One region of the Streptomyces sp. NPDC044061 genome, then DNA from elsewhere that is predicted to be linked to it. Evidence: riboswitches for the same ligand, from Rfam matches in the RefSeq annotation. Region 1 holds a riboswitch; the other holds the start of a gene.

What was found. Region 1 has a riboswitch for glycine ahead of gcvT (glycine cleavage system aminomethyltransferase GcvT). Riboswitches for the same ligand answer to the same signal wherever they lie in the genome.
Region 2: it holds a riboswitch for glycine, as region 1 does, so the genes downstream of both, gcvP (aminomethyl-transferring glycine dehydrogenase) here and gcvT (glycine cleavage system aminomethyltransferase GcvT) in region 1, are expected to answer to the same signal.

What each region holds. Positions count from the first base shown of each region.
Region 1 is NZ_JBWKFL010000016.1:68,390-73,951, reverse strand. Features, by position in the region: gene AC07CM_RS26020 (enhanced serine sensitivity protein SseB) at 113-904, opposite strand; gene AC07CM_RS26015 (AAA family ATPase) at 978-1,646, opposite strand; glycine riboswitch at 1,824-1,921, shown strand; glycine riboswitch at 1,922-2,035, shown strand; gene gcvT (glycine cleavage system aminomethyltransferase GcvT) at 2,082-3,209, shown strand; gene gcvH (glycine cleavage system protein GcvH) at 3,323-3,700, shown strand; gene glyA (serine hydroxymethyltransferase) at 3,715-4,980, shown strand; gene AC07CM_RS25995 (L-serine ammonia-lyase) at 5,047-5,562, shown strand, end outside.
Region 2 is NZ_JBWKFL010000009.1:306,012-311,573, forward strand. Features, by position in the region: gene AC07CM_RS17545 (ABC transporter ATP-binding protein) at 1-25, shown strand, start outside; gene AC07CM_RS17550 (TOBE domain-containing protein) at 54-473, shown strand; gene gcvP (aminomethyl-transferring glycine dehydrogenase) at 526-3,411, opposite strand; glycine riboswitch at 3,586-3,680, opposite strand; gene AC07CM_RS17560 (PRC-barrel domain-containing protein) at 3,800-4,171, shown strand; gene AC07CM_RS17565 (DNA polymerase IV) at 4,093-5,547, opposite strand.

The sequences.
Region 1 (5,562 bases):
GCTTAAGCGCCCAGTGGCTCAGGGCCTTGTGTTCGTTCGCGGGTGCGGGTTGTTCGTGGCCTGTCGCGCAGTTCCCCGCGCCCCCTCGGACCGGCTGCTCCCGCGTCGGCTTCTAGTGGGCGTGCTGGTAGAAGGGGCGGACGTTCGCCCTGAGCCAGTCGGCCACCGGATCCTGGGCCACGTCCAGGAGGACGAGGTTGACCGCCCACTTGACCGGGACTTTGCCGAGGGCCTTGCCGAGGGCTTCCAGGGGCAGGGCGCGCAGGTCTCCGTCCCACTGGGAGAGTTCCACGCCGACGAACATCACCGGGTCCGCCGTCTCGACGGCGGCGAGGCAGCGGCGGGCGGTGAGGACCACGCCGGTCTCGGCGAACTCGGCCGAGGCGGCGGTGAGGAAGTCGACCGGGTCGTCCTGCCAGTCCGGCTCGAAGAGGCGGACCCGGCCACCGGTGCCGGGGCCGTCCAGCGGGGTGCGGCCCGCGCGGCAGAGTTCGGCCACCGCCTCCGGCGGGAGCGGCACGCCGACGACACCGCCGGGGTTGACGGCGATCCCGGCCTGCGGGGGCAGGCCGCGGGCGAACTCCACCGCCGGGGCGACGGTGTACGACATGTGGGAGCCGGCCGCCTGGCGCAGCTGCTCCTCCGAGCTGAAGACCGGGACGTACACCTGGCCGTCGATCTCCATGCTGGGCAGGTCCAGCGGGCCGCTGTGCGGGCCGCCGCCGTTGGGCAGGGGTACCCAGACGAAGCTGCGGCCCAGGACCTCGAGGATCCGGCCGCCCGCCGAGGGCGTGCCGAGGGAGGCCGAGAGCACCTCCTCCAGCTCGTTGCCGGGCCAACCGCCGTGCGGGTGGGGGTGCGTCTGTGCGGGGAAGTCCGCGGGAAAGTCCGCCGGGAAGTCCATCTGCCTACCGCCTGCTGGGAACCATGCTGTGGATCCGAAGGCTAGCGGGTGTCTGTGACAGCGCCCGGTCCGGTCAGCCCGAGAAGCCGATGCGGTGCAGGACGTCCGCGGCGTCCCGGTCCATCAGCACCGCCGAGCCGCAGCCGGCGGGCAGCTCGCCCCGCTCCACGGCGCGCAGCAGACGGCCGGCCGTACGGCGGTGGCGGCGGAAGGCGTACCGGGACACTCCGCGGCCGCGCTCGCGCTGGCCCTCCCGGGCGGTCTCGGGCGTGACGTCGAGGAGGAGCAGGTGGAGGGTGCCGCCGCGGCGGCGGGCCTCGCGGGCCAGCCAGGCGCGCACCCAGGCCTGGGTGCCGCAGTCGTGCACGACGACCCCCTCGCCGGTGCGCAGGGCGCGGCGCAGTCCGGCGTAGTGGGCGAGGCGGACCAGGGGGCGGTAGAGCGCGTAGGGAAGGAAGCGGGGCGCCCGGGCGGCCCAGCGGTCGCGGGCGTCCTGGGAGTCGACGCGGTGGCCGGGCACCGCGCGGTGCATCAGCGTGGACTTGCCGCTGCCGGGCAGGCCGGTGACCACCACCAGGTCGCGGGGGCCGAACAGCAGGGTGCGCGGGCCGCGGCCGACGCGGTCGCGCAGGTCGCGCACGACCGGGGCCGGGCGGTCCGCGCAGCGCTCGCGAGCCGGGGCGGATGGCTGGTTGGGCACCGCGATGCCGTCGGTGGCGGCGTAGGCCGTCGTCCTGTTCACCGTGATCGTCCTCCCCTGGGGCTCGCCAGATCCCATGCCCTTCGAATGTAAAGAGAAGGTAATGCGCCGTGTCCAGTGGTTCGGTACGCGTACTGCCACAGGTCGGTTACAGATGCGGCCCTGACGGGTGGGGTCGTGGCGTGCAATGATGTGCGCGCCAACTGCATACCGGCCGTTTGAATCCGCGCGGGAGAGTTCCCAGCAGCTTCGCTGGGACGCCGAAGGAGCAAGTCCCTCCCTTGAATCTCTCAGGTCCCCGTTACCGCGCGGGCGAGGCACATCTGAAAAGCGGGCCGCTGCGACAGTGGCTCCACCCAAGGTGCAAGCCGTGACCACTCCTTGCGAGGATCATGGCGAACCTCTCAGGTTCCGATGACAGATGGGGAGGAACGTTCCTCGCCCGCCCCCATGCCTGCCCTGGGAGACGACCGACCGATGAGCAGTACCGAACCCACTGGACTCCGTCATACCGCGCTGGACGCGCTGCACCGCTCGCTCGGTGCGACGATGACCGACTTCGCCGGCTGGGACATGCCCCTGCGCTACGGCTCCGAGCGCGACGAGCACCTCGCGGTGCGCACCAAGGCCGGTCTCTTCGACCTCTCGCACATGGGCGAGATCACGGTGACCGGCGCCGACGCGGCCGCCCTCCTGAACCACGCGCTGGTGGGCAACATCGCCTCCGTCGGCGTCGGGCGCGCCCGCTACACCATGATCTGCCGGGCCGACGGCGGCATCCTGGACGACCTGATCGTCTACCGGCTCGGCGAGACCGAGTACATGGTCGTGGCCAACGCCTCCAACGCCCAGGTGGTGCTGGACGCGCTGACCGAGCGCGCCGAGGGCTTCGACGCCGAGGTGCGCGACGACCGGGACGCCTACGCGCTGATCGCGGTCCAGGGTCCCGAGTCCCCCGGCGTCCTGAAGTCCCTCACGGACGCCGACCTGGACGGCCTGAAGTACTACGCGGGCCTGCCCGGCACGGTCGCCGGCGTCCCCGCGCTGATCGCCCGCACCGGCTACACCGGCGAGGACGGCTTCGAGCTGTTCGTGAAGCCGGAGCACGCGGTCGAGCTGTGGCAGGCGCTGACCAAGGCGGGCGAGGGCGTCGGCCTGGCGCCGTGCGGCCTGTCCTGCCGGGACACCCTGCGCCTCGAGGCGGGCATGCCGCTGTACGGGCACGAGCTGAACACCTCGCTGACGCCGTTCGACGCCGGGCTCGGCCGGGTGGTGAAGTTCGAGAAGGAGGGCGACTTCGTGGGCCGCGAGGCGCTCCGGCAGGCCGCCGAGCGCGCCGCCGCCGCACCGCCCCGCGTCCTCGTCGGCCTCGTCGCCGAGGGCCGTCGCGTACCGCGCGCCGGGTACCCCGTCGTCGCGGGCGGCCAGGTGATCGGCGAGGTCACCTCCGGCGCACCCTCCCCCACCCTGGGCAAGCCGATCGCCATGGCGTACGTCGACGCGGCGCACGCGGCGCCGGGCACCGAGGGCGTCGGTGTGGACATCCGGGGGAGCCACGAGCCGTACGAGGTCGTGGCGCTGCCGTTCTACAAGCGCCAGAAGTAGACACTGGGCGCGGTCCGTCCCGGGACGTGACTCCGCGCACATTCACCTGCTCATCAGCAGTCCCAGCAGTCCCTCATTCACCAGCACTCCCCGCGTACAGGAGAATTCAGGCCATGAGCAACCCCCAGCAGCTGCGCTACAGCAAGGAGCACGAGTGGCTGTCGGCCGCCGAGGACGGCGTCTCGACGGTCGGCATCACCGAGTTCGCGGCCAACGCGCTCGGCGATGTGGTCTACGCCCAGCTCCCCGAGGTCGGCTCCACCGTCGAGGCGGGCGAGACCTGCGGTGAGCTGGAGTCGACGAAGTCGGTCTCCGACCTGTACTCGCCCGTGAGCGGTGAGATCACCGAGATCAACGAGGACGTCGTCAACGACCCGTCGCTGGTGAACTCCGCCCCCTTCGAGGGCGGCTGGCTGTTCAAGGTACGCGTCTCGGAGGAGCCGGCCGACCTGCTCTCCGCCGACGAGTACGCCGCCCACACCGCCGGCTGAGGAGTCGTAGCCGTATGACTGTCCTGAACACGTCCCTGCACGAGCTGGACCCGGAGATCGCCGCCGCGGTCGACGCCGAGCTCGGCCGCCAGCAGTCCACCCTGGAGATGATCGCCTCCGAGAACTTCGCGCCGCTCGCGGTGATGGAGGCCCAGGGCTCGGTCCTGACCAACAAGTACGCCGAGGGCTACCCGGGCCGCCGCTACTACGGCGGCTGCGAGCACGTCGACGTCGCCGAGCAGATCGCCATCGACCGGATCAAGGAGCTGTTCGGCGCCGAGTACGCCAACGTCCAGCCCCATTCCGGCGCCTCCGCGAACCAGGCGGCCCTGTTCGCGCTGGCCCAGCCCGGGGACACCATCCTCGGCCTGGACCTGGCGCACGGCGGCCACCTGACCCACGGCATGCGGCTGAACTTCTCCGGCAAGCAGTTCAACGTGGTCGCGTACCACGTGGACGTCGAGACCGGCCTGGTCGACATGGCCGAGGTCGAGCGGCTCGCCAAGGAGCACCGCCCGAAGGTGATCATCGCCGGCTGGTCGGCGTACCCGCGGCAGCTGGACTTCGCCGAGTTCCGCCGGATCGCCGACGAGGTCGAGGCGTACCTGTGGGTCGACATGGCGCACTTCGCGGGCCTCGTCGCCGCCGGTCTCCACCCGAACCCGGTCGAGCACGCGGACGTGGTCACCTCCACGACCCACAAGACCCTCGGCGGCCCGCGCGGCGGCATCATCCTCGCCAGGAAGGGCTTCGCGAAGAAGCTGAACTCGTCCGTCTTCCCGGGCTTCCAGGGCGGTCCCCTGGAGCACGTGATCGCGGCGAAGGCGGTCTCCTTCAAGGTCGCGGCGGGCGAGGAGTTCAAGGAGCGCCAGCGTCGTACCGTGGAGGGTGCCCGCATCCTCGCCGAGCGCCTGACGGCGGCCGACGCCCGCGAGGCCGGCGTGAACGTGCTCTCCGGCGGCACGGACGTGCACCTGATCCTGGTGGACCTGCGCGAGTCCGAGCTGGACGGTCAGCAGGCCGAGGACCGCCTCCACGAGGTCGGCATCACGGTCAACCGCAACGCCGTCCCGAACGACCCGCGTCCCCCGATGGTCACCTCGGGTCTGCGGATCGGCACGCCCGCCCTCGCGACCCGCGGCTTCACGGCCGAGGACTTCGCCGAGGTCGCGGACGTGATCGCCGAGGCGCTGAAGCCGTCCTACGACGCGGAGGCCCTCAAGGCGCGCGTGAAGGCGCTCGCCGACAAGCACCCGCTGTACCCGGGTCTGAACAAGTAAGTCCCCGGTGGGGCACTCGGGAGGGTGCCCCACCACCCGCTGTTTTTGGCTTTCTGAGGAGTGACCGTGGCCATCTCGGTCTTCGACCTGTTCTCGATCGGCATCGGCCCGTCCAGCTCCCACACGGTCGGTCCGATGCGTGCGGCGCGGATGTTCGCCCGCCGTCTGCGCAATGAAGGGCTGCTGGAAAAGGCCGCCACGGTCCGCACGGAGCTCTACGGCTCCCTGGGCGCGACCGGGCACGGCCACGGCACCCCGAAGGCCGTCCTGCTCGGCCTGACCGGCGACTCGCCGCGCACGGTGGACGTCGAGACGGCGGACGCGCGCATGGAGGCGATCAAGGCCGACGGCCGGATCAGTCTCCTGGGCGAGCACGAGATCCCCTTCGACTTCGACCGGGACCTCGTCCTGCACCGCCGCAAGGCCCTGCCGTACCACGCCAACGGCATGACGCTCTGGGCGTACGACGGCTCCGGCGAGGAACTGCTCTCCAAGACGTACTACTCGGTCGGCGGCGGCTTCGTCGTGGACGAGGACGCGGTCGGCGCGGACCGCATCAAGCTGGACGACACGGCCCTGAAG
Region 2 (5,562 bases), on a different contig from region 1:
CCAGACCCACGCATACCCGGCCTGAACGCCTGGGCGCTCTACGGTGGGTGCCCATGACACTGAGCATCCGCAACCAGCTCCCCGGAACCGTCACCGAGGTCCACCCCGGAGAGGTCATGGCCACGGTCAAGGTCCGACTGGACGGCGGGCAGGACCTCACCTCGGCCATCACCCTGGAGGCCGTCGAAGCGCTCGGCCTCGCCCCGGGCTCCCCGGTCCGCGCTCTGGTGAAGTCGACGGAGGTCTCGATCGCCACCAGCAGCTACGAGGGCCTGTCGATCCGCAACCAGGTTCCCGGCGCGGTCACGCACATGGAGTTCGGCTCGGTCATGGCGACGGTGAAGGTCACCGTGGCCGGCGGAGAGATCACCGCCGTGATCACCAAGGACGCGGCCACCGACCTCGGGCTGTTCGTGGGCTCCGACGTGATCGCGCTGATCAAGTCGACCGAGGTGGCGCTGGAAAGGGTGTGAAACGGGAGAGGCCCCCGGCCCGGCGGTCCGGGCGGGGGCCTCAGCGGCTCACTCAGTCCTCGTACGCGTCCAGCGGCGGGCAGGAGCAGACCAGGTTGCGGTCACCGAAGGCCTGGTCGATGCGGCGCACCGGCGGCCAGTACTTGTCGGCGACCGTGACACCGGCCGGGAAGACGGCCTCGTCGCGGCTGTAGGAGTGCTCCCACTCCCCGCCGAGCGCCCGCGCCGTGTGCGGGGCGTTGCGCAGCGGGTTGTCCTCCGCGGGCCACTCGCCGGCTCCGACCTTCTCGATCTCCGCGCGGATGGCGATCATGGCGTCGCAGAAACGGTCGAGCTCGGCCAGGTCCTCGGACTCGGTCGGCTCGATCATCAGCGTTCCGGCCACCGGGAAGGACATCGTGGGCGCGTGGAAGCCGTAGTCGATCAGACGCTTGGCCACGTCGTCGACGCTGACACCGGTGGCCTTGGTCAGCGGGCGCAGGTCGATGATGCACTCGTGCGCGACCAGGCCGCCGGGGCCGGTGTAGAGCACCGGGTAGTGCGGCTCCAGGCGCTTGGCGATGTAGTTCGCGGAGAGCACGGCGACCTGCGTGGCCCGCTTCAGGCCCTCGCCGCCCATCAGACGGACGTACGCCCACGAGATCGGCAGGATCCCCGCGCTGCCCCACGGAGCGGCCGAGATCGGGCCGACGCCCGTCTCGGGGCCGGCCTCCGGCTGCAGCGGGTGGTTCGGCAGGTAGGGCGCCAGGTGGGAGCGGACCCCGACCGGGCCGACGCCGGGGCCGCCGCCACCGTGCGGGATGCAGAAGGTCTTGTGCAGGTTCAGGTGCGAGACGTCACCGCCGAAGTGGCCCGGCTTGGCGAGGCCGACCAGCGCGTTGAGGTTGGCGCCGTCGACGTACACCTGACCGCCGGCCTCGTGGACCTGGGCGCAGATGTCGGCGACGTGCTCCTCGAAGACGCCGTGCGTGGACGGATAGGTGATCATCAGCACGGAGAGCTCGTCGCGGTGCTTCTCGATCTTGGCGCGCAGGTCCTCGACGTCGATCTCGCCGTCCTCGGCGGTCTTGACGACGACGACCTTCATGCCGGCCATCACGGCGCTGGCGGCGTTGGTGCCGTGCGCTGAGGACGGGATCAGGCACACGGTCCGCTGCTCGTCACCGTTGGCCCGGTGGTAGCCGCGTACGGCCAGCAGGCCGGCCAGCTCGCCCTGCGAACCGGCGTTCGGCTGGAGCGAGACCTTGTCGTAGCCGGTGACCTCGGCGAGCCGGTCCTCCAGCTCGTGGATGAGCGTGAGGTAGCCCCCGGCCTGCTCGGCGGGCGCGAAGGGGTGCAGCTGGCCGAACTCGGGCCAGGTGACCGGCTCCATCTCGGTGGTCGCGTTGAGCTTCATGGTGCAGGAGCCCAGCGGGATCATGCCGCGGTCGAGCGCGTAGTCGCGGTCGGCCAGCTTGCGCAGGTAGCGCAGCATCGCGGTCTCGGAGCGGTGCTCCTGGAAGACCGGGTGGGTGAGGTAGTCGTCGGAGCGGAGCAGACCCTCGGGCAGGGTGTCCGCGGCCGTCGCGTCCAGCGCTTCGATGTCGCCCGCCACGCCGAAGGCGGTGAGGACGGCACCCACCTGGGCGCGGTTGGTGGTCTCGTCGCAGGCGACGGAGACGTGGTCGGCGTCGACCAGACGCAGGTTGACGCCGTTGTCGCGGGCGGCGGCGACGACCTCGGCGGCCTTGCCCGGCACCCGCGCGGTCAGCGTGTCGAAGTAGGCGCCGTGGAGGATCTCGACACCGCCGGCCTTCAGGCCCTCGGCGAGGATCGTGGCGTAGCGGTGGGTGCGGCGGGCGATGGTCCGGAGGCCCTCGGGGCCGTGGTAGACCGCGTACATGCCGGCCATCACGGCGAGCAGCACCTGCGCGGTGCAGATGTTGCTGGTGGCCTTCTCGCGGCGGATGTGCTGCTCACGGGTCTGCAGGGCGAGGCGGTAGGCCTTGTGCCCGTCGGCGTCGACGGAGACACCGACGAGCCGGCCGGGCAGGCTGCGCGCGAACTTCTCGTGCACCGCCATGTAGCCCGCGTGCGGCCCGCCGAAGCCCATCGGCACACCGAAGCGCTGGGTCGTGCCGACGGCGATGTCCGCGCCCAGCTCGCCCGGGGAGGTCAGCAGGGCGAGCGCCAGCAGGTCGGCGGCGACGGTGACGAGGGCGCCCAGCTCGTGCGCCTGGTCGATGACAGGCTTGATGTCGCGTACGGCACCGGAGGCGCCGGGGTACTGGATCAGCACGCCGTTGATCTCGCGCGCGGCGATGTCGGCCGGGATGCCCTCGCTGAGGTCGGCGACGACCACCTCCACGCCGGTCGGCTCGGCACGCGTCTCGATGACGGCGACGGTCTGCGGCAGGGCGTCCGCGTCGATCAGGAACAGGCCCTTCTTGTTCTTGCCCATGCGCCGGGACAGCGCCATCGCCTCGGCCGCGGCGGTGCCCTCGTCCAGCAGGGAGGCGCCGGAGGTGGGCAGGCCGGCCAGCTCGGCGACCATGGTCTGGAAGTTCAGCAGGGCCTCCAGACGGCCCTGCGAGATCTCCGGCTGGTACGGCGTGTAGGCCGTGTACCAGGCCGGGTTCTCCATGACGTTGCGCAGGATGACGGGCGGGGTGAAGGTGCCGTAGTAGCCGAGCCCGATCATGGAGCCGAGGACCTGGTTGCGGTCGGCGAGCGAGCGCAGCTCGGCCAGCACCTCGGCCTCGGTGCGGGCGCCCGGCAGGTCCAGGGCGTCGGCGTTCTTGATCACATCCGGGACCGCGGCGGCGGTCAGCTCGTCGAGGGAGCCGTATCCGACGTGCGCGAGCATCTTGGCCCGCGCCTCCTGGTCGGGCCCGATGTGGCGCTGCTCGAAGGGAATGCCTGCTTCGAGCTCGGAGAGCGGGGTGCGATGGGCGGTCATTGCGGAGGCCTCCTGGTCTGACGCGACCTTCGAGGGGCACCCCGGTACGGATACCCCGACGGCCTCCCCCTCTGTCATCTCAACCTGAGAGCTTCACCGGGCGCCCCAGCGTCCCGGCTTTCACCGTCGGTGAGAGCGGAAGCCGTCGACACCCGCCCTGCTTTCCAGAGTGACCTCGTCCGTGCGGTACGTGAGCCTGAGAGATTCCGGGGAGGATTTGCTCCTTCGGCGCCTCCGAGGTGATCGGAGGACTCTCCCGCACGGGGTCAGCAGCCGCTGTCAGCCTACCAGCGAGGTCAACGCCCGAGCCTTCGAGTGGCCGCCTCCGTGAATGTGCTCTTTTGTAGTGCTTACGGATGAGTTGCGACCAAGTGGAGGGAGAGGGACCGTGCAGACCGACATCGATCCGCGCAACCTGATCGGCCGCAAGGCGTTCGACCGCAATGGCACCAAGATCGGCACCATCGACGAGGTGTACCTCGACGACGCGACGGGCGTGCCGGAGTGGGCGGCCATACGCACCGGCCTGTTCTCCCGGGACGCCTTCGTCCCGCTGGAGCCGAGCGAGCTGATCGAGGGCGCCCTCCGGGTCCCCTTCGAGCGCGCCCTCATCAAGGACGCCCCCGACTTCGGCGTGGGCCGTCACCTCTCCCCCGAACAGGAACTCCAGCTCTATCACCACTACGGCCTGGACGTGGCCCCGCCTCCCGCCTTCCCGGACCACGACTTCGGCAAGCTCGCGGGCACGGAGGAGTCCTGATCCGCCTCCGGGCCCGTCCCGACCGGCGGGCGGGCGGAGTCGGTCACCGGAACCAGCGGCAGCGGCTCGGCCGGCTCCAGCGCGGGATCCTCGACCCGGAACGTCCGCACCCGCCCCGGCTCCGACAGAGGCGTCTCGAAGCGCACGGTCACCCGGCCCAGACCGCTGCCCTGCACCCAGCCGTGGCCCCACTCGGCGTGCCACACGTCCTGCCCGGCTCGCCACTGCCGTTCGACGGGCTCCGGCGGCTCCTGCACGGCCTCGGCCACCGCCGTCTCCTGCGCCTCCTCCGGCCCCGACGGCTGTGCCGACTGCGCGAACAGGTCCTCCTGGGTGTAGTCGGCGAGCCCGGAGACGCCCACGCCGAGCAGCCGCACCCCGCCCGTGGTGTCCACGGACTCCAGCAGCCGCGCGGCCGCCTCCCGGACCACCGCCGGATCGTCGGTGGGCCCCCGGAGCGTCTCGGAGCGGGTCAGCGTCGAGAAGTCGTACCGCCGCACCTTCAGCACGATGGTCCGCCCCGACAGCCCGGCACCGCGCAACCGTCCCACACACCGGTCGGCGAGCCGCTGCACCTCGAGGCCCACCCGCAGCCGGTCGTGGATGTCCACGTCGTAGGTGTCCTCGACCGACACCGACTTGGTCTCCCGCTCCGCAACCACGGGGCGGTCGTCGCGCGCCAGCGCCATGGCGTACAGCGCGTGCCCGTGCGCCTTACCGAGCAGCCGTACGAGTTCGTCCTCACCCGCCTCGGCCAGTTCCTCGACCGTGGTCATCCCCGCCCGCCGCAGATGGTCCCCGGTGGCCGGACCCACCCCGGGCAGGGTCCGCACCGACATGGGGCCCAGCAGCGCCCGCTCGGTCCCGGGCTCGATGAGCACGAGTCCGTCGGGCTTGGCCTGCTCGGAGGCGATCTTCGCCAGCATCTTGGAGGCGGCCAGGCCCACCGACCCCGTGAGCCCCGTGACCGCCCGTATGTCCGTGCGCAGCTTCGTCCCGGCCAGCCTCGCCGACTCCTCGTCCCAGGCCGTACCCCCGGCCTCCAGATCCACGAACGCCTCGTCCAGGCTCAGCGGCTCCACGAGGGGTGACAGCCCCCGCAGCAGCGCCATCACCTGCTCGCTGATCGACCGGTAGAGGGCGAAGCGGGGTACGAGGTACGCGGCGTTCGGCGCCAGCCGGCGCGCCTGGGCCATCGGCATCGCCGAGTGGACCCCGAAGACCCGTGCCTCGTACGACGCGGTGGCCACCACCCCGCGCGGTCCGAGCCCGCCCACGACGACGGCCTTCCCGCGCAGGCTCGGCTTGGACGCCTGCTCCACCGAGGCGAAGAAGGCATCCATGTCGAGATGCAGGATCGTGGGCGCGTTTCTCACATCTCCGATGCTGCA